DNA from 3 places in the Sedimentibacter sp. zth1 genome. Region 1 is predicted to be linked to each of the others. Evidence: riboswitches for the same ligand, from Rfam matches in the RefSeq annotation. Region 1 holds a riboswitch; each other region holds the start of a gene.

What was found. A riboswitch is a leader RNA that binds a small molecule or an ion and turns the genes downstream of it on or off. The one in region 1 is predicted to bind cobalamin.
Region 2: it holds a riboswitch for cobalamin, as region 1 does, so the genes downstream of both, JYG23_RS09105 (S-layer homology domain-containing protein) here and JYG23_RS11765 (ABC transporter substrate-binding protein) in region 1, are expected to answer to the same signal.
Region 3: it holds a riboswitch for cobalamin, as region 1 does, so the genes downstream of both, JYG23_RS00870 (ABC transporter substrate-binding protein) here and JYG23_RS11765 (ABC transporter substrate-binding protein) in region 1, are expected to answer to the same signal.

What each region holds. Positions count from the first base shown of each region.
Region 1 is NZ_CP071445.1:2,450,720-2,458,612, reverse strand. Features, by position in the region: gene JYG23_RS11770 (iron ABC transporter permease) at 1-983, opposite strand, end outside; gene JYG23_RS11765 (ABC transporter substrate-binding protein) at 993-2,204, opposite strand; cobalamin riboswitch at 2,388-2,594, opposite strand; gene cobJ (precorrin-3B C(17)-methyltransferase) at 2,641-3,375, opposite strand; gene JYG23_RS11755 (hypothetical protein) at 3,489-4,052, opposite strand; fluoride riboswitch at 4,224-4,295, shown strand; gene JYG23_RS11750 (cation:proton antiporter) at 4,402-5,577, shown strand; gene JYG23_RS11745 (ABC transporter ATP-binding protein) at 5,652-7,442, opposite strand; gene JYG23_RS11740 (ABC transporter ATP-binding protein) at 7,442-7,893, opposite strand, start outside.
Region 2 is NZ_CP071445.1:1,850,868-1,858,760, forward strand. Features, by position in the region: gene JYG23_RS09090 (ABC transporter ATP-binding protein) at 1-1,306, opposite strand, end outside; gene JYG23_RS09095 (energy-coupling factor transporter transmembrane component T) at 1,279-2,169, opposite strand; gene JYG23_RS09100 (DUF4430 domain-containing protein) at 2,207-2,857, opposite strand; gene JYG23_RS09105 (S-layer homology domain-containing protein) at 2,873-4,480, opposite strand; cobalamin riboswitch at 4,699-4,879, opposite strand; gene JYG23_RS09110 (immunoglobulin-like domain-containing protein) at 5,028-7,893, opposite strand, start outside.
Region 3 is NZ_CP071445.1:164,468-172,360, reverse strand. Features, by position in the region: gene JYG23_RS00895 (patatin-like phospholipase family protein) at 1-767, opposite strand, end outside; gene JYG23_RS00890 (ACT domain-containing protein) at 784-1,221, opposite strand; gene JYG23_RS00885 (1-deoxy-D-xylulose-5-phosphate reductoisomerase) at 1,389-2,561, shown strand; gene JYG23_RS00880 (ABC transporter ATP-binding protein) at 2,638-3,882, opposite strand; gene JYG23_RS00875 (iron ABC transporter permease) at 3,894-4,922, opposite strand; gene JYG23_RS00870 (ABC transporter substrate-binding protein) at 5,050-6,009, opposite strand; cobalamin riboswitch at 6,098-6,273, opposite strand; gene JYG23_RS00865 (folylpolyglutamate synthase/dihydrofolate synthase family protein) at 6,480-7,787, shown strand.

The sequences.
Region 1 (7,893 bases):
CATATAACTACTGGTGCTCCAAAAACTGCTGTAACTGTACCTATTGCTAAATCCACCGGTGCAAATGCACTTCTTGCTATTAAATCACAAAACATACAAAATACTGCACCGCATAAAAAAGATGCTGGTATGATAACAATTGGCTTAGTAGTTTTACACATCATTTTGGTTATATGTGGAACTGCTATTCCTACAAATGATATAGGACCGGCAAATGCTGTAACACATGCTGACATAATACTTGATAATATAATTAGTATAACCCTTAAACTTTTTATGTTAATACCTATGCTTTGAGCATAGCCCTCTCCTAATTGGAACGCACCAATTGGCTTTGAATATATCATTGCTAATATCAATGATATTGCTACTACTATAGATGCTACTTTTAAATTGTCCCAATTCATTCCCGAAAAGCTACCCATAGCCCAATGAGTTAAATTAGCTATATCTGATTCTACTGCAAACGTTATAAAAAAATTAGTTACAGCAGAACAAATATATCCAATCATTATTCCAACAACTAAAAGCATTGACATGTTCCGAACCTTTTTAGAAAAAAGTAGTACAAAAAGCATTGACAGCATAGAACCAGCAAATGATGCTACTACTGTCATTGTAAGAGAAATACTATTTACATACTGAAGCATTATAAGCATAACAAAACCTACAAACATTTTTGCTCCCGAAGAAATTCCAAGCACAAATGGTCCTGCAATTGGATTTCTGAAAAATGTTTGTAGCATAAATCCTGAAACAGATAAAGCACCCCCAAGAACTGCTGCTCCGAGCAGTCTTGGGAGTCTTATACTCCATATTATTTTACTTTCAATTGAACCTTCATTAGCACGAAACAATATAATTTTAACTATTTCTGATGGTGATATATTTACACTTCCTGTGTTAACATTCATAACTATTGCAACAAAAAATAATATAGCTAAAAGTATAAATACTATCTGATAACGTACAACTGATTTCATATTGTCAACCTATTGCAATCTAAATAAATATGTTAATTCATTTACAGAATTATCATCTATTGATAGCATTTCATTTATATCTTTAATCATATAACCTAACACATTTGAAATTTGGAAGTAATTTGGTGTTGTACACCATACGTTTCCTTCTTTTACAGCTTTAAAGTCACTAAACAATTCATTTTTTGCTATAAAATCATCTACTGTTTCTGGTTTTCCGCCTAAACTCCAAATATATATAATATTGTCTGCATCTTTTGCTGTTGCATAAAATTCTTCAAATTCCATCTTTTGAGCTCCAGTTTTATCTGGTTCCATATCAGCAAATATATATTTACCTCCTGCTAACTCAACCATTTTTGCCATATAATCTCCACCCCTACGAGCATAAAGAGTTCCCTTTGAAGTTATATAGAAAACTGCTGTTGTTTCAGGATCTTCTGTTTCTAAATCTAAATTTTCAACATATGCAACTTGTTCTTTGAAATGTTTTTCAGCTATTTCTTCGCAATCTAATAATGCACCATATAATTTTACCCATTCTACTCTTGCCATTGGATGCTCTTCATATGTAGCTTGGTCTAGTAAATATGGTATTTTTAATTCATCTAATTTTTCTGCAACCTCTGGCACTCTTAAAAGCATTGTTGAAAATACTGCAAATGGAGGTTGTTTAGCTGTTATCATTTCATAGTCTGGTGCTTTATACGAACCAATGTATTCAATTTTGCCATCATCAATTGCTTTTCCAATTTCATCTATGTACCAAGACGATCTTTTTGTAGTAACTAAAGATACTTTGTCTAATTTATCAAGACCATTTATAAGTGACATAGTTGGTGTAGATGATATCAACATATTATCTAAAGGCATTTGTAATGTTACAACACCTTCTTCTATATCTGCTGGCACATTCATACCCTCTGGTATAGTTAAAAACTGTCTTCCATCACAAACCTTTATAAGCTTGTAACCACCCTTATAGTAATCTACTGAAAAGTTTTTAGCATAAACTAGTTCCATCGAATGATCAAAAACTAATTTTCCATTATAATCTTCTTCTTTTCCATCATTATTAGTTTTAGAATTATTGTTTTCATTACTTACATTATTTGATGCATCGTTATTTGCATCCTCATTTTTAGTGCATCCTGTAAATGCTACCAATAGTAGTGTTATTAACAAAAATACTACTGCTAATTTTAAACTTTTTTTCTTCATTTTAATCTCCTTATGTATTATAGTTTAATATTATCAGTTTAAATTCCCATTGAGTAAGGATAAAAATAAAAAAACTTCTATTTCAAAAGAAATGGAAGTTCAAATGTATCTGTTATATTTTGTACATACTAAAAAATATTAATATTTACAATAACGGACCTTTCTTCCCTCTTCCCGGAATACTTAAAACCGACAAAACATGGTAGGTCTCCTGACTTATGATATAGATACTAATGTATCACTAAAGAGTGCCTTCTCAGGTTTTTAACCCAATGACTTATTACTCTTTTTTCGTCAATTACAGTAGTGGAAGCTGCTTCGGAATCTAACCGAATTCCCTTAAATATTAAAGATGTCGTTCTTTAAAAAACCATATTTTATTTTTTATTTATTTACTGAATGAATATACCACAAAAACATTTTTATGTCAATATATCTATCTTTTGTTTGAGTTATACCCCCTTGGAGTAACCATTTTACCATTAATTACTTTAGTTTGACTATTTCCTACAAAAACAGTTGTAAACATATCTACATTAACATTTCTTAGCTCTTTCAATGATACAATTGTGCTTTTCTCTCCATCTCTACCAATATTTTTAACAAATCCACACACTGTTTCTTCCGATTTATATTTTAACATAATATCACATGCCTCTTGCAAGTAGCTTGATCTTTTTTTGCTTGATGGATTATAAATACAAATAACAAAATCAGCAATTGAAGCACATTCTATTCTTTTATATATTAGTTGTTTAGGAGTAAGTAAATCGCTCAGGCTAATTACAGCAAAATCATGCGTCAAAGGTGCTCCCAAAACAGCTCCTCCACTTAGCGCAGCTGTTACTCCTGATATAACTTCTATATCAATATCACCCTTTTCTCCTACAAGCTCATATATCAAGCTTGCCATACCATAAACACCACTATCACCACTACATACCATGGAAACTATGTTGTTTTCTTCAGCCTTTTCTATAGCCCACCTACATCTATCTATTTCCTTCATCATTGGAGTTTCATAAAATTGTTTATGACCAAAATATGGTTTCAATAAACCTGTATAAACAGTATATCCAACTATAATATCACTATTTTCCAATGCATCTTTTGCCTGAATAGTCATGTTTTCATAACCACCCGCTCCAAAACCTACAACATATAATTTCATTGCTTATCTCCTATTTTATTAAAATAAAAAAAGCTATAACCTAAAAGTTATAGCTTGTATATTTACGGTAAATATTAGCATATTGTTTATACAAAGTCAACATTAGTGGAAAGCTAGATACCTCTTTTGTCAAAAGCTGCAAAATATATAGATGCTAAAAGTCCACCCATTACATCTGTTATTAAGTCACTCATAGTATCATTAACTAATGTCGTAGCAACACGTTGAGTATCAATAGAAAGTATATTGTCTACTGCAAATTCATATATCTCCCAAACTACCCCTCCAATACATGCGAATCCAAGTAAAAAGAAAAATCTAATAGTAGGATTTGTTTTTTTACCTTTTAAGAGACTGTTTAATAATGAATTACCTACAATAGCAAGTATAATTCCTGAAAATACATGCATCAATAAATCCCACCATGAAATAACATCATAAAAATTAAACATTACTCCAATAACCACTGCAAATATACAGAAAATGCTATATAGGGAAACTAAGTCATCACTAATAACTTTTCTATTTCTATTTATGTAATCTATGATATATGTAGATAAAAATATTGCAAGACCACCCGCTATGCCAATCCAATTTCTAATAATCAAGCTATAGATAAAAGCAATTCCAATTCCTATCCTTAAAGCCCACTTTGAATAATAAGCAAAATTTTTCATACGCCCTCCTAAATATTGTTATTTTATCTTTAGTATTACATTTTTGTTCTTATTTTATTCATATTTATATTATGCAATAATTAATAATATAAATATATTATAATTTTATTAAATTTATATTAATATTAAATTACTCTTGACTAATTTGTTTACTTTTGCTATTCTAAATGAGTGTTTGATGGGAATGAAGTTCTCCCTTGGAATATCCAAAACTGCTTAACCGCTGATGACTTCTGCAATTATTATTGTAGAAATTATCAGCTTTTTTTATATACTAGGAGTTGCGTAGCAACTTTTTTATATAATTTCACAATAAAACATATACTATATTAGACAAAGGAGAATTTAAATGCTTTACAGTTTAGCTTTGATTTTTTTACTCGGTTTAATTTTTTCAGCTTTATTTAAGAAAATTAATCTTCCTAGTTTGCTTGGAATGATTTTGGTAGGTATACTGATTGGTCCTTATGGCTTTAACTTGTTGGATAATTCTATACTTTCTATATCTGCACAACTTAGAAAATTTGCTTTGATAATTATTCTTACTCGTGCAGGTTTAACCTTAAATATCTCAGATTTAAAAAAGGTAGGTAGGCCAGCAATTCTAATGTCTTTTTTACCTGCTTCTTTTGAAATTTTAGGTATAATTATAATTGCCCCTATACTCTTGGGCGTAGAGTTAAAAGAGGCAGCCCTGATAGGTACTGTTGTTGCTGCAGTTTCTCCAGCAGTTGTTGTTCCAAGGATGATAAAATTTATTGACACCCGTTGGGGAACAAATAAAAGTATACCTCAACTAATCATTGCTAGTTCTTCAATGGATGATGTGTTTGTTATTGTTTTATTTACTGCTCTTTCTTCAATAGTAGGAGGCAAAGCTGTTAGTGCTAGTGTCCTTTTTCAAATACCTATCTCAATAGCACTTGGCATAGTATTAGGAATAGTAGCAGGATTTATTCTTTATTCATTGTTCAAAAAAATAAATATGAACGAAATAGTGAAAGTGCTTATTGTACTAAGCGTTTCATTTCTACTTGTAGAGTTAGAAAACAGATTAAATGGTATTGTTCCAGTTTCAGGACTATTAGCTATAATGAGTATGGGTATAACAATTAATTACAAGCAACCAATACTCTCAAAAAAACTATGCTCACAATACAATAACCTATGGATAGCTGGTCAAATACTTCTATTTGTCCTTGTAGGCGCATGTGTAAATGTAAAATATGCTATGTCAGCAAGCTTTTATGGAATAATCATCGTATTATTTGCACTTGTATTTAGGATTGTTGGAGTTTCTTTATGTCTAATTAAAACTAATTTAACTTTTAAAGAACGTGTATTTTGTATGATTGCATATACACCTAAAGCTACAGTGCAAGCTGCAATTGGTGCTGTTCCACTAGCTATGGGACTAGATTGTGGGCAAATTGTATTAACTATGGCTGTAATTTCTATTCTAATAACAGCGCCACTTGGTGCAATAGCTATTGATAAGAGCTATAAAAAACTACTTACCAAGTAAAAGATAAATACAAAAAAGCAAACTAAGTAGTTAAGTTAGTTTGCTTTTTAGAATATCTATTTCAAAAATATTTACTATACATAATACTGTGCCTGTGCCATATACATTTCTTCATAAAGTCCATGCTCATTAACTAATTCATCATGATTGCCGTATTCAACTATTTCTCCGTTCTTAAATACTGCTATGTTATCACAAAACTTACAGCTAGATAATCTGTGAGAAATATATATTGCTGTCTTTCCACCAACTAGCTCATTAAACTTGCTATATATCTCAAATTCTGCAAATGGATCTAAAGCTGCTGTCGGTTCATCCAGTACAACAATTGGAGCATTTTTATATATTGCTCTTGCTATAGCAAGCTTCTGTGACTGTCCGCCTGAGAGCTCTATTCCAGACTTATCAAATATCTTATAAACAGTAGTGTATATACCTTTGCTCAATTTATTTAAGTCATTGCCCAAACCAGCTTTTTCTATAACGCCTTTTATTTCTTTATCATCTATGTTATCCCAACCTAATAATCCTACATTTTCCTTCAATGTAAAAGCAAAAAGCTTAAAATCTTGAAATACAACAGATAATAGGTCCATGTATTCATCGTAATCATATTTTTGTATATTTACGCCATTTAGTAAAATTTCTCCTTCAGTTACTTCATATAATCTGCATAGAAGCTTAATAAATGTTGTTTTACCAGCTCCATTTAGACCTACAACTGAAAGTTTTTCTTCTGGTTTTATTGTAATATTGATGTTTTTTAATGTATAATTTTTACTCCTTGGATATTTAAAACCAACATTTTTAAATTCTATAGTAAAATCACTTATACTTTTTGTTGCTTCTTCACCTATGCTTTTTTTTGATTTCAAACCTTCAAATTCTAAATATAGCTCCAGATATCTACACTTTTGAGATATACCAACATAACAGCTTAAACAATCAGCAATGGCTGTACTAAAATTTAAAGTTGTATTTGCATACATTGTAAAGTTGCCTATTCCTAATCCTGTTAATAGCCTGTATACCAAATAGCCATATGTTCCAAATGTCTGTAACTGAAAATTCACTTTATTCATTCCTTCGTACTTACCTATTTTTATATTGCCTTTATTAAATACATTAAGTAGTTTATCATTATATTTTAATAATTTATTGACTATTAAAGGGCTCATATTATATAGTCTGACATCTTTTCCTAAAGCAAAATCATCTCCTATGTTATAAAGGTACACATATTCTCTATTAAATATTATAATATCCTGATTCATTTTGTATTGAGTCTTCTGAATTCTGTTAAAAATATATGTATTAAATAAAACCATAACTATTATAAATATAACTAAAATTGGACTTAATGTAATAAGAACAGCACCTAACGTAATAATACTTATACACTGAGTAAAAAGTTTCATAATATCCTGAACCATAAATTGAATAGTACCCTGATCTCTTACAGGAAATACTGCTAATTCTTTTAGGTTCAAAACTTCCGGATCTTCAATCTGCTCAAAATCTAAGTTCATTACCTTTTTACCAATCAACAAATCAAATCCATTAGATATCTCTAAATCCTTTACAGCAATAAACTTTGCAAAACATCTATTTATAATATTTAAAATAAGATTACTAACCACCGTAATAGCAACAAGCATAACAAGAAAATCTATTCTCATATCCATCAATAACTCATCTATAATAAACTTAGGCATTATTATATTGACAAGAGGAGTAAGTGCCTTAAATAAAGCTGCTGTAATCAATGTCGGAACATAGCTCTTATTAATTTTTTGTGTTAGCTTTAAAAAATGTATTATTATTTTGAGATCTTTTCTAAAGCTTTTTGAACTATCTTTTTTCATTATGCTTCCTCCTTTGCAACATCTTCTCTATAATATCGTGCTTGTATATCAAACATTTCTCTATAACGTCCATTCTTTTCTAATAGTTCCTCGTGAGTACCATATTCTTTAACCTCACCATTTTCAAAGAACGCAATTACATCGCAAAATCTAGTACTTGCAAGTCTATGAGATACATATATAGCTGTTTTATCTCCAACAAAATCATTGAATCTCATATAAGTCTTATACTCAGAAATTGCATCTAATGCTGCAGTTGGTTCATCTAATACAACAATTCCACCATTCTTGTATAGGGCTCTTGCAAGAGCAAGCTTTTGATTTTCTCCCCCTGATAGTTCAATACCTTCACTGTCCAAAAATTTTAATAGACTTGTATCTATACCTTTTTCTAAAGAATTAACTTTCTCTAAAACATCCGCTCTATCAATAGATTCTACAACCTTTTTTC
Region 2 (7,893 bases), 600 kb from region 1:
GCTGTTCTCCACCACTTAAATCATATGGATGCATGTTCAATAATTCTTTAATTTCCATAAGATCTATTATCTCATTTATAATTTTATCATCAGAAACCATCTCATATAGTTCTTCTCTCACAGTCATTTCAACAAATATTGATTGTGGATTTTGAGGCAAAACACCTAGATTTTCATTAAATAGTTCTTTATCTGTATATTTTTTTATATTTTTTCCCTTAATTTTTACCGTACCTCTGTATGGTTTATTTATTCCAGAAATTATAGACAAAGCGGTACTTTTACCTGTACCATTTCCTCCAGCCATAGCATAAATCTGTCCTTTAGCGACTTTTAGTGACAAATCTTTTACTACATCAGGCTCATTTTTTTCATATCTAAACCATACATCTTTAAGATCTATTACTATTTCTTCACTATTAAAATCAACTTTTTTCGCTTCAATACTTCTTTTTTTTATTTCTTTATCTTTAAATAATTCATTAATCCATATTCTACTTTCTTTAACTGTTAGTGGATAATCTATAGTTTGCAAATTGTTTTGTACCTCTGCACATATTCTTATTGACGGTGGCATTGCACAAAACATATCATGGTTAAGTTCTTTTAGCTTTTTACCTGTGTTTTGAGGAGTACTATTTACAATTATTTTTCCCTTATCCATAACCACTATTCTATCACTTATTGGAAACACTTCTTCCAGTCTATGTTCAGATAATATTATTGTCGTTCCTAAATCACGATTTATTTTCTTTATAGTATTAAGAAAATCTCCTGCCGCTATTGGATCAAGTTGAGAAGTAGGTTCATCAAGAATTAGAACAGAAGGTTGCATAGTCATTATGGCGGCTAAATTTAAAAGTTGTTTCTGTCCTCCTGATAGTTCATTAACATTTTTCATAAACCATTCTTGTATTCCAAAGAAGCTAGCCATTTCTGCTACTCTAAGTCTTATTTTCTTATTATCATATCCAAGGTTCTCTAATCCAAATGCTAATTCGTGCCAAACCTTATCAGTTACTATTTGGTTATCTGGATTTTGAAGCACATAACCTATTGCTGATGTTTGTTCTCTTAAATCTACATTTCCCAAAATTCTATTTTTAAAATATATTAATCCATGTTTTTCGCCATATGGAGCAAGGCTTGGTTTTAAACTTTTTAGTAGAGTGCTTTTTCCACATCCACTTTTTCCACACAATGTTACAAATTCACCTGATTCGATTGTCAGATTTATTTCATTTAATGCCCATTTATCCTGTTCAGGATAAGCAAAGCTTAAATTCTCAATCTTAAACGCTTCCATCTAATTTCCTCCACTATGTCTATTACAACAGGTATTATGCAAAACAATGCGTAGCTAGTATATGTAAGCACGCTTTGTAAATTTTCAGATGATATTACTATGCTAGGATAGAATCTAATTTTTCCACATCCACTATATATCCCAATTAAAAATGTAACAACAAGACAAAGTGCTAAAGCAGTAAATTTTTTATCCCTTGAATCAAATCTAAAATTTGAAAAGTTTGTCCTACCTTTTAATCCATATCCTCTTGCCTTCATACTATCTGCAGTTTCTACTCCATTTTCCAATGCCCATGTAGTCATCACAGAAAGTATTTTCAACCCATATCTTGACCTTTGAATGATGTTCCCATTTGAAACATCTCGTCCAATTGATTTTTGAGATTTCGATATTATTTTTATTTGTGATTTATACTTAGGAACAAATCTTAATATCATAGACAAAATTAATGACATACCTGGTATTATCTTTCCAAAAATATATATAAATTTATCCGAAGTCATTATTTTATTGTAACAGCTAAACCACATTATGACCGATACAAGCATAACCGAAGTTGAAATACCATATACTATTGATTCTAAAGTTAAAGGATTACCGGAACTAAAATATGTTAAAATTGTAACTCCTTCATGTACAAACAATGGATTAGCTATAGCAGAAATTACAAGTATTGGAATTCCACATAATAAATTAAATTTAACAGCCTTTTTACCATTTAGCTTTATAGAATATATAAATGCTCCTATAAAAGATATTGTTAAAAAAACAGGATGCATGCAAAACATGCTTACAAGTATGACAAATGTGAAATACCCAAAATTTAATATTGGGTGATATGTACTAAATGCATCCTTCATTTATTTTCTCCTCATATTATTTATTTTGTTTATTAAATTACTCTTCAGATTTTTCAGACTTATCTGGTTTTATAAATTCAGCTCCTACATCCCTACCCAAGTCACAAGTATATACCCATTCAACTATATCTCCGTCTTTTAATACATATCTGCTACATCCATAGTTTGGAACCCATCCATTTACTTTATATATCCATCCACTTAATTCTCCACAGTCAAATTCATAAAGATTTGCTATTCCCTCTATATAATTTGAATTATATATTGGTGTCATTACAAACTCCATATGAATTTTGTTTCTTTTCATTTCTCTTAAAAGGATGTTGAAAACAGATTCTCCTTCGTAAAATACTACTTCAGTTGAAGGAAATATTATCCCATCGTCAGGAACAATATCTGTTTTATCAGGATTTAACTTATCTTTGTTATCAAGTATAGTTTCACACGATACAGATAAAGTACATTTCAATTTTTTATCTGCATTTATAACTGCATCTTGCCACTCAACAGGAGCGGGCTTACCTTCTGGAACAGGAGATGTGTTATATTCATCCATACCTGTTTTTTCATTAATAACAATTTTTCTTTCATTTTCCTGCTTGTTTTCTTTAATAACTTGAAACATACATGCTATACATATGATTAAAAAAGCACATATAATACCTATCCATATTTTTTTATTTTTCATTTATATTCTCACCTATTAATTTTCAATCATTCTAAATATCATTCCTGCTATTTCTTCTCTAGTAGCATTTCTTTCAGGATAAATCTCCATTTCATCATCAGGAATATATCCATATTTTACACACGCTGCAACAGACTCAATAGTCCAGTCAGCACATTTTATGTAGTCTGTAAATTGGCACATTATATTTATTATTTCATAGTTTTCCATAGACATATTTTTTCCTAAAATTTCTGCTGTTCTTGCAATCATAAGTGCAGCATCTTGTCTTGTAACATTATTATTAGGTTTAAATACTTTATCAGAATATCCGTTTATTATTCCCATCTGATGTGCTGCTCCAACGTATCCTGAAAACCAATCAGAATCTTTTACGTCTTCAAAGGTTTCAATTTCAATTTCTTCAAGACATAAAGCTTTAGCTAGCATTGTTGCTAATTGAGCTCTCGTAACATAACCCTTTGGATTAAATGTATTTTCATTAAAGCCATTAACTATTCCTTTAGCATTAAGCCCAATAATTGCTTCCTTCTCTGAACTACTATCTATATCTGTAAATTTATTTTTATATTCAATCTTTGGTTCTGTATTTTTTTTAGGTAATACTTTTTCTTCGTATTTTTTTTCGACATCACTCATATCATACAACGATGTCTGTCCTTTTAAAAAACGACTGTAGGCAACCATCGCATACATACCTTGATCTGTAGCCATGCCATCAATACCATATTCTTTTACATGCTTAAATCCTCCTGTTTCAGGTATATAAAAATCATCTATGATATTTGATACCACCCAACTTCCGTTTTTCTTTACAAATCTATCGTCAATTTTAGGATCTATATTAAGTTTACAAAGTGCTACCAAAACTTGATCTGCACTTTCAGAGTTTTTATTTCCCCAACTTTCAAATCCACCATCATTATTCATTTTGTTAGATAAAACAACTAAACCTCTATCTACAGCATCTTTTACTTTTTCTTGGTCAACATAATTCGCAAGAGATTGAAGAACCATAGCAGTAACATCGGTATCTGGATTGCTCTCTCCCATAGACCATCCTCCACCATTTATTTCCTTGCTTAGTATATGATCTACAAGTTTTTGCCTTGTAGTCACATTTTTTATATTGCCTGTATTTGTAACATCATAATTTCCACTATCTAACGCAATAAGTCCCCACACAGCTCCATTTATACCTTGCCATACAAGGTTATCAAATTCAGCCAATTTTTCAGTCAAATCGTATCCTCCAACATTTGTAGGATCTTTGCCAAGAGCAGTAAGAGTTAACACAGCTCTTGAATATTCTGTATACTTTCTTTTATGCAAGATACCATCATTTTCTTCAAGTTGTTTAACTAAGTTATTATAGTAATCATCATAATATTTCTCTGGAACTTCTATTCCAGCTCTAATTAATGATATTATTGTCCATTCTCCAAGTGTTTCATCATTTTTAAGTTTTTTAGCACAATCAAGCACATATTTAGCAGTATTCTCTATGACTTTATCTAATTCAACAGAAGGTTCCTTTATCTGCACTGCATATATAGGCAATAATGAGCTTATTACTATGCTTAACATCAGCATAATACTCAATATTTTTTTTATGATTTTCATCTTCATTCCTCCATTTTTTATTTTCTTTCTCTTTTATTTTTTATGTGATAGTTTACCTATCTTTTTTATATACGCGGAGTTACGTAGCAACTTTTTTATGATACAACTAAAACACAAATCTGTTTATTCACAAAAAAAACAGCTGTTTTCCATTTACTTATAAAAACAGCTGTTTAATACTCGCTATTATAATCTATTTTAGTCCATGGAAAATAGAGTATGTATCAAAATTATTAGGCTGTGTCTGACTTAGCTTTATTAATTTCTCCATCTTATTGCTTAGCAATAGAATTACAAAATTAATTTAGCATTACAGTGACCGGCTCGCAGAGGATTTTCACCTCTTTCCATTTAATTGAATACGTAATTTGTATTCAAACCTATATAATAGATATTTAATTGTTATATATTTACTTAAAATCCTACCATTACATTATATATGTACATATATTAATAGTCAAGTCATAGATTTGTAGAATTTTCTTAATACATAAAAAATAATGTCAAGATAATAAATATCCCAACATTACTTTTAAAAATCTATTTACTATTTAGTTGTAAGTCTTTGAAAAATTACAGCTACTTCTGCTCTTGTTGCTGTTGACTTAGGATCAAATTTATTTCCATCTTTTCCTTGTATTAATCCTAAGGATTGTATTAATTTAACACTATCTTCTGCCCAAGAACTTATTTCTTTTTCATCTGCAAAATCTTTTGGTTCCTGTGTTACATCTTTGCTAAGCATTTCAACATAGTTTGCTAATATAACAGACATTTCTTCTCTAGTTATATCTTTATTTGGTGCAAATGTATTACTACTCTTTCCACTAACCAACTTATTATCTAATGCCCATCTAATATATGGTGCATAGTATTCATTTTGTGATACATCGCTAAATCCTGTTGCTGTATAACTTGTATCAGCCTCTGCTAATCTTCCTAAAACTGTTACAAACATTCCTCTTGTCATTGACTGATTAGGACTAAATTCATCATCTGTTGATCCATTGAACAAACCTTTAGAATAAACATAGTTTATTGCTTCCTTCGCCCAATGATTTGCTATATCCTCAAATGGCTCATATCCAACAGCATAATATGATAAATGTTCTGTTTCAAATTTAACTGTTTTTGTTTTGCTATCATATTTACAATCTCTAATTGTTTGAATATTTCCATTATCATCTATATAGTGAATAACTATTTTTTCTGGATTTTCATTGGCTTTTAGAATATATGGAATTCCTAATTTTATCTCATAATCATCAAATCTTGATATTTTTTTATTTCCTGATGATATGTTAAAATCAAATACTGGTCTATCTCCTACTATAGTTTTTGCTACTTCTTTTAATGTTTCTTTTTCAACATTCGCTACACTAATTGATATCTCTGATGATTTCGACTGATTCAATATTGATTTTAATGTTTCTTTATTTAATGTTATTTCTGCTAATTGAGATGATATCTTTATTTCATCTACATTTTGCTTTTCTGCTTCTTTTAGTGCTTTTACTGGCAACTTAGCTTCTACTTCTTTAGCTTTCGAATCAGATTTAGCATCTATTGTTACTACTGTTTTTGTATTTTCACCTGCTTTTTTAGCTGCTTCTACAACACTAGTTATAGCTTCTGTTAATTCTTTTTCTGTTAATGTTGCTGTTGCTTTTCCATCATTGTCTACTTCTGCTTGTGTTGTTGCTGTAACGTTAGCTGTTTCTTCGATTACTGTTGCCTCTGTTATTGTAGTTGAACTACTGTCTTCAACCCAACTATCCATGCCTTCTTCTTGTGTATATTCACTTGTATAATGCCATACTATAGCATCACCATCTTTTAATATTTGTATTGAATATCCATCTATATTTTCATGTGTTCCATTTATCGAATACAACCATCCTGAATTCTTTCCATTATCAAATTCAGCAAGTCCATTTATTGATGATATGTATGTTCCATTATCTTTTGTTGTAAATGGTATATTTTCTTCAATCAATATTTTATCTGTCAAGTATTTTACTGTTGAATCTTTTGGAACTTTGTATGTCTTTTGTGGTATCCATATTTCTTTTGAGCATTGCTGTCCAGATTTATGCTTTTTATCACCTATTAATGTAAATGTAACTGTTATTTCTTCTGTCGGTGTTGGTTTTTCAGTATCATCTTTACTCAATACTACAAATACATTCTTAATGCTATGTGAAATGCTATCTTCTTCAATAATTTCAAAGCTTCCCAATGCATCCTTATAACCCTCTTTTGAGGCTACATAGTTGTATATTCCAGCTTTTAAATCAAATGTATTTTTTGTTATCTCATTTATTTTTTCTTCATTACTGTTTTTCAAAACTACTATTGCATCACTTGGATTAACAATAAAGTTTACAGGACTACCTTCTGCATCTTTTTTGTCAATTGCAAACATATAACCAGAGTCATTTTTGTAGTACATTGTTCCATTTGAATCTGAAATTATACTACTTATACAATAATTCTGTTTCTCTTTTTCTGGAATATATAATTCACTGATTATTGGAGTTTTATTACCTTCAAAATCTTCAAGAACTACTATGCCACCTGGAGTTTTATTATATGTAAAATAAACATATATTTTTTCATTATCTGCTTCATCATATGCTGTTGTCAAAAGCGCTGAAGATTGCACATTCGCTGGTAATTCAGCTTCATATATTGGCTCTAATGATGTTGCGTTTAATACACCTATAGCACCCGTATTGTCAGCATTTACTGCTCCTACATACACTCTGTCATTAAATACAACTGGTGTACTTGTGCTTTGTGTAGCATTTATTGATATTTTACTTGATTTTGCAGTGCTCTCATCAAATAATCCATCATTATTTATTTTTATTGAGTAAAGCTTTCCATTTTTAGTAGTAAAATAAAGTGTACCATTAGTAGTAGAAACGCATGAGCGTATAGCTCCATCTGCTTGATAGCTATCTATTGTCTCTCCTGTTAGAGCATTCACTGACAATAATAATCCATCATCATTTCCATATACAATAGCATCTGATACTGCTAGTGCGCCCGCCCAATAATATCCTTTGCCTTCACTTTGATTTTTCCACTTCAAGCTTCCATCCTCTGCTGATATACAGAAGTAATATCCATTTGTACATTCCCTATCTTCTGAAGTACCCGCGTATACATATCCTTCATTGTATAAAATAGGTGTTGCTACATCATGTCCATCTGCAACTGCTTTGCTTACCCATTTTGATTTCATAGAAACTGTATCTACTGCTTCTACTATACCATTTTCAAATGCAACAAATACTGTTCTATCGCCGTATGTAATATAAGTATTGTATGCTGCATTTGACGATAATGAAATTTTTTCTATTATATTACCGTCTTTATCAAACTTAACTAATTCATTTTTTATTACA
Region 3 (7,893 bases), 850 kb from region 1:
TGTTTAAATACCTTCATAGCATCATAATATCCTAAAGATATATTGGTTTTTGCTTTAAGTACGTCAAAATCTAAAATTCCGCCTAAATCCTCAACAGGTTGAATATATATAACATTTATTTCATCAGTATTCACTTTTTTGACTCTTCCAATTCCATATGTTCTGACTGCAATAAAATTCTTATATCCTTTTTTTTGCAAAACCCCAAATGGCAAATTATCATATGCTCCACCATCTAAAAAGAATTTTCCATCAACTTTTTGCATTTTAAATACTGGTAAATTAGAACTTGCAAGTATATAGTCAATGAGTTTACCCTTTGGAATATTTTCCTTCAAAATTTCTATAGGTTGCTTATCGGTTAAAGAAATTGTAACAATTCCAAAATCAAGTTTTGAATTTCTAACCTTTTCTTCATCTATGAAGCTACTTACTAGCTTTCTAATTTTTGATGTATCCAAGCCTTTGTTAGTTATTATATTCTTGGACAAATTAACAAAATATGATAAACTTATGTCAGCAAAATTTTTACTTTTTACATTTTCTATTTGTTCTTTATTAAATCCGAAAAGAGATTCTAAATCAATTTCATTCCAAATATCAACTAATTTATCATAATCTCCTTGAACAATAGCAGCACCGTTCAATGCTCCAATTGAGGTTCCTGCAACACCGTCTATTTTTATCCCTAAATCAAGCAAAGCCTTATATGCACCTACATGATATGCGCCCTTTGCTCCTCCACCTTCTAAAACAAGACCATACATTTAATATACTCCTTTATTATTCTATAGATAGTAGCTTAACACCATTTACATCATCTTTTTCTTCTATCTTGCTAATTAAATCATCTATTGAAATCAAAATGTCAGACATATCAATGGATATATTAACAGAAGCTTTACCATTGATTGGTATATTTTGATTCATAGTCAAAATATTCGCCTTTACAGTTGACAATAAATTTAAGACTTCAGACAAAACACCGCTTCTATGAGTAAGCATCAAAGCAATAACAGCTTTTCTTCCCATAGAATTTTCAGATGGTGAAAAAACGTAATCCTTATATTTATAATACGTACTTCTACTTATTCCAACTTTTTTTACTGACTCGCTTACACTCTTTACAGTTCCATCATTTATATAATTTCTAGCCTCTATCACCTTATCAAAAACATCTGGTAAAATTTCTTTATTTACAATTAAATATTTTTTTAACATTGAATTTTCTCCCCCAATAATGTAAAAGCTTTTATATATTATACATAATTTTATATGAATAATACAAGTTTTTTAACTAAAAATTGATTTCAAAGAAACATTATAGTATAATAATGTGGTGTATACACAAAAAATAAATAGAAATCAGCAAAGAGGTGCATAAAAATATGATTAGTATTAGCATTTTGGGTTCGACAGGCTCTATAGGTACACAGACATTAGATGTAGTTAGAGACAACCTGGACAAAGTAAAGGTATGTGCTATTTCAGGTAATAGCAATATTGAATTATTGAAAAAGCAAATTCTAGAGTTTAACCCTGAAGTATGTTCAGTTATGAATGGGATAAATGCTATAAAGCTAAGAAACATATTGCCTAAATTTTGTAAAACTGAAATTGTAACTGGTATGGATGGATTGATAAGTGTAGCAACACATTCTCAAGCACATATTATTGTTACTGGCATATCAGGTATGATTGGTCTTAGACCAACAATAGAAGCTATAAAACTAGGTAAAACTATCGCTTTAGCCAACAAAGAAACACTTGTTACGGGTGGAGAGTATATCATGCACTTAGCTAAGAAATACAAAGCTACAATTTTACCTGTTGATAGCGAACATAGTGCTATATTTCAAGCATTACAAGGAAACAAGCATGAAAGCATCAACAAACTTATATTAACAGCATCAGGAGGACCTTTTTTAGGTAAAAGTGAAAAAGAACTAGAAAATGTAACATTAGATGACGCACTTAACCACCCAACTTGGAAAATGGGTAGAAAAATAACTATAGATTCAGCCACTTTGATGAATAAAGGATTAGAAGTAATTGAAGCAAAATATTTATTTAATATTCCTGAAGAAAAAATTGAAGTAGTGGTTCATCCACAAAGTATAATACATTCTGCTGTTGAATATTGTGACCACTCGACTTTAGCACAAATGGGTTTACAAAATATGAGAATTCCAATTCAATATGCTCTTTTTTATCCTAAAAGGATAAAAAATAATTATGAAACATTATCACTTAGCAAAATAAAAAACTTAACCTTTGAAGAACCTGATAAAAAAACATTTAGGTGTTTAGATCTTGCTTATTATGCACTAAAGATAGGAGGAACACTTCCTACAATTTTAAACGCGAGCAATGAACTTGTAGTTAATCTATTTTTAGAAGGGAAGGTTAAATTTTTGGATATTCCTAAAATAATAGAAGTTCTTATGACAAAACATTCTGTAAAAAAAGTTGAATCAATTAACGATATTCTTGATGCAGAATTATGGTCAAAAATACAAATAGAAAACAAACAAGGTGTATTAAGTGGTTTGATTAACTAAATTTCAGTTTTTAAGACATAGACAATAAAAAACTAATAATCATTTTATTTTAATTGGATTATTAGTTTTTTTGTTTCTAATTCTTTTCTTCTACTAAATTGAATAGCTCTTTTAAATTCATTGCAACGCAAACATTTTTTTTGCTTTTTATTTTTCCAAGTATTTCTTCACATTTTCCGTTTACAAAATCTCTTTTGCTATTATATAAAATTATAATTTTTTTATCATCTAAATAGCTTAAAATTTCTATATTCTCAAAATTACCTTCACCTATTGCAACATCCGTTAAAATTACTATGTCGCTTTTTTTTATTAATTCTCTATTTTTTTCTATACTCTCTTTACTAAATGATGTAAAAGGTAGTTCTTTAACATATCTAATACTTAAATTTTTACATATTTCTAAATCGCTGTCTCCATCATTTAAAACACCACAGCTAACATTATATCTTTCAGAATAAAGCTTTTGAATTATATATTCTCCTGTTCCTCCACCGCAGATGACGTGAATATTTTTATTCTTATCGTCCTTAGCCCTTCTAGCTCTAAGAGCAACGACTTCCTTACAAGACAAAAGTTTATTTTCTCTAACAAGCATTTCCATATCATATACTTGCCTCAATACACTTTCATCTATTATATCATCTGGCGTGCCTATTTTTACAATACCTTCGTCACTCAGCAAAACAATTTTATCACTAAATCTACTAGATAAATTTAAATCATGCATAATAGTTAAAACTGTCAAATTATCCTCTCTATTAAGAGAATATATTAATTCTATTATATCTAACTGATGATGTATATCAAGATTTGATGTAGCTTCATCCAATACCAAAATACTAGTTTGCTGTGCAAGTGCCCTTGCTATAATGACTCTTTGCTTTTCACCACCACTAAGTTCATTAAAATTTTTGTCCTTCAAGTAAAATGTAGATGTTTTAATCAATGCATCTTGTATAATTTTTTTATCGTCGTATTGTGATTTACCAAATTTTTTAGTGTATGGATTTCTTCCCATTGCAACAATATCGTACACATTAAAATTAAAGCTTATATTGTACTCCTGAGGAACAAACCCAATCATACATGCTTTTTCTTTGTGTGAAATATTTTTTATACTTTTATGATTAATTAAAATGTCACCAGACTCAATGTCTATATTTTTCATAATACTTTTAAGTATTGTAGATTTTCCAGCTCCGTTTGGCCCAATTATGGTGCAAAATTCGCCTTTTTGTACATCAAAGCTAATATTATTCAAAACTGTTGTAGTACCATATTTTACTGATATATTTTTAACTTCAATAACATTTTCCACTTTTTACACCTCTAAAATAATTCTCTTTTTTTACTTCTAAGTAAATAAACAAAAAAAGGACCGCCAAGTATTGCAGTAACTAAACCAACAGGTATTTCTTGTGAGAAGACACTTCTTGCAAGAGTATCACAAATAACCATCAGTATTGCTCCAAAAATAAATGATAGTGGAAATAACTTTTTATGGTCAGGTCCAATAATCATTCTAGTTATATGAGGAATTATAAGTCCTACAAATCCAATTATACCAGATATAGAAACTACAAATGCTGTAACTATAGTACTTGTTACTAATAAAATCAATTTAACCTTTTCAACATTCACTCCTAAATTGCTTGCTGTTTCTTCGCCAAGTAAAATTAAATTTAAGTCTTTTGAATAATAAAATAATATTGCAAATCCTATAAGTACATAAGGCAAAATTGTTACTAGCTGTGACCAACCTTTACCAGAAAAAGAACCCATAGTCCAAAAGTATATTTTACTCAAATCATCACCTGCAAAAATCATTATCAAAGATGTAAAGGCTGTTAAAAAGTTTCCTACTGCAATACCACTTAAAAGCAAAGTAGTTATTGGCACTTTTTTACCAATTCTTGAAATAGAATATACCAAGAACATAACACCAACAGCACATGAAAAAGCTAATATAGTTATTATTGATAATCCAAAGAATTTAAATGTTATGTGCGATGCTATACCGATAGCTGCACCAAAAGCAGCACCCGATGATACACCAATAACATATGGATCTGCCATAGGATTTTTTAAAAGTCCTTGGTATGTAACACCAGCTATAGATAAGGCACCACCCACTATTAACGATACCAAAATCCTTGGAAATCTAACCTTCCATATTATTGTTATAGTAGAAGATTTCATATCTACTAAGTTTTTTTCAAGACCTAAAATTTTATTTATTATAATTTTAAATGAATCTCCAATACTTATATTTGCAGCACCAATACAGCTACAAATTAATACTGTTAAAAATAATACTACAATCGATATCAGAATAATTAATTTAGTATTTTTTTTCATTTTATCACGTCCCACTTATATTATATAAGCAATTTGCTAAAATTTAAATATATCTCTTCTTAAAAAAAAATTAAACTTATTAGCTTGGAATAGGGAGTTTAATAATTAGCTAATAAGTTAATTTATTTTATTTAAATGCTTCTGGATGAATTGCTTTTGCAACTAATTCTAATGCTTCCACAATTCTTGGTCCTGGTCTTGATGATATATCTTGATCTAAAAGATATATTTGATTATTCTTTATTGCATCTATTTCTTCAAATGCAACTCTTCCTTTTATATCATCAACTGTTTTAAATCCATCATCAGCTGATAAATATACTTGTGGATTTTCCTCTATTAATTTTTCTAAACTAAATTCTGCATATGCTGATTCAGCATCATGTGCAATATTTTCACAATTTGCTAAAGTAATTAAATCATCAATAAAACTTCCAGGCCCTGCAGTTTGAAGTGGATCATTCCAAACCTCATAAAAAGCAGTTTTTGAATCTTCACCTTTAATTTTGTCTAATATTTCTTTTTCCTTATCCTTCATCGCACTTACAAGTTCTATAGCTTTGTCCTTTGCATCTAGCATATTTCCGATAAATTCAATCTTTTTAAAAGTATCCTCATATCCTTTTGCATTTACTATAACAACTTGAATACCCGCGTCTTTTAATGTTTTTAAATCATCGTCTTTAATTTTATCAGAGATAAACAAATCAACATCTAGCTCTAATAATTTTTCAATATTCGGTCCAGTGTATCCACCAATAACTTGTTTGTTTTTTGTATCTTCTGGATAATTACAGTATTCAGTAACTCCAACTAATAAGTTATCTTTGCCAATCGCATATATTGTTTCTGTAATAGATGGAGCACCAGATGCGATTTTTTCTGGAGCCTTTTCAAGGGTTACCTCATTGTCTAAATCATCTTTAAATGTTAATGGATAAACACTTTTACTTTCTTCACCTACATTGTTAGTTTGATCGTTATTTTGATTTTCACTACCATTGTCATTTGTTTTCGTACAAGCAGCAAATGTTATAATCATACATACTGCTAATAAAATACATAAAACTTTTTTTGTAATTTTCATAATATACCTTCCTCTAAAAAAATAATCCTAACCTTGTTGGGTTAGGATAAAAGTACACAATTATACTATCATCACACCTTCCCACCGAAGGCTAATTCTCATTATAGGTAGGTCTCCTGGCTCGCGGATCATCCTCATTTTACCCTTCCCATTTTCAAAACAGTGGTTTGTAAAATTTGTACTCACTTACAGTAGCGGGGGCTGCAATGGCATTTACCATTTTCCCTATTATGTTTTATAAACACCTATAATTATTTAATTCACGTAAAGCATACCATATATATATTTATTTTGCAAGTAGTATATTTTATAAAACTAAATACAATATATTTCATCTATTTGTATTATAATTATAAATTTTATTTTTGAATTATTTATTTTATCTACTATAAATTATATTGCAAAAACAAATAAAATGCACTATTATAATAATTGTTACGATTTAATTATATTATAAGGAAGGTACTAAAATGAATTACGAAGAATCTTTAAAATATATAAGTGATACATACAAATTCGGTTCAAAACTTGGTCTTGAAAATATTAAAAGACTTACTGAATTATTAGGAAATCCTCAAGATAAATATAAAATAATACACGTTGCAGGCACAAACGGAAAAGGTTCTACTTGCAATATGATACATAATGTTTTAGTTAAGAGTGGTTATAAAGTTGGATTATTTATAAGTCCATTTTTGCAAGAGTTTACAGAAAGAATACAAATAAACAACAAACAAATAAATAGAGATTCATTGGCAAAAATAACTACTCTTATAAAAGACAAAATTGATATCATGCTTTCTGAGGGCTATAATCATCCTACAGAATTTGAAGTTGTTACTGCCATAGGATTTAAATATTTTGAAGAACAAAACATTGATTTTTTAGTATTAGAGGTTGGACTTGGTGGTAGATTTGATGCTACAAATGTAGTCAAATCATCTTTAATTTCTGTTATCACATCTATAAGCTATGACCATACTGAATATTTAGGTGATACACTAGAAAAAATTGCATTTGAAAAAGCTGGAATAATAAAAGAAAATAGCAAAGTAGTTGTTTATCCTCAGGGTAAAAATGTTGTTGATGTAGTTAAGGAACAAGCAAGAAAAAAACATTCTAATATATATGAATTAGACTCAAATAACATAAAAATATTAGATTCTACCATAGAAGGTCAAACACTAAACTACATAGATAAAAGAATTTTCAACTTAGATAATTTTAAAATTAATATGCTTGGTGAACATCAGGCTTATAACTGCCTCACAGTTTTAAAAGTTTTAGAGCTTCTAAAACAAGAAGGCTTCATTATAACTGAAAAAAGCGTAAAAGAAGGTCTGCTCAACTCTAAATTTGCCGGAAGATTTGAAATTATAAGAAAAAAGCCCACAATTATACTAGATGGTGGACATAATATCAATGGTGTTGAATATTTTCAAAAGGCTATAAAAAGATATTTTAAGGATAAAAAAATTATTTTGTTTTATGGAATGTTAAAGGATAAGCATCCAATTGATGTAATTGATTACTTGCTTGATATTTCAGAACAAATTTATACACTTACTCCAAATAATCCTGCTAGAGCAATGGATTGCAAAGATTTAAGGGATTTAATTGTCAAAAGAGGTACTAAAACAAAGGTAACTGCAATAGAAAAATATGAAGAAATATTACCTATTATTGATAAGATAGACAAGGACGATATTATTGCATGTGTAGGTTCATTGTACATGATTGGCGATATTCGTACTTTATTGCAAAATAACAATAGATAGAAAATGTGCTATTGCAAAACTAAAATATATAGTTTAGCAATAGCTATTCTTTTTTGTATTAATTTTCAAAAAAAGAAAGTTGCAAAACTATTTCTAAAATAGTTTT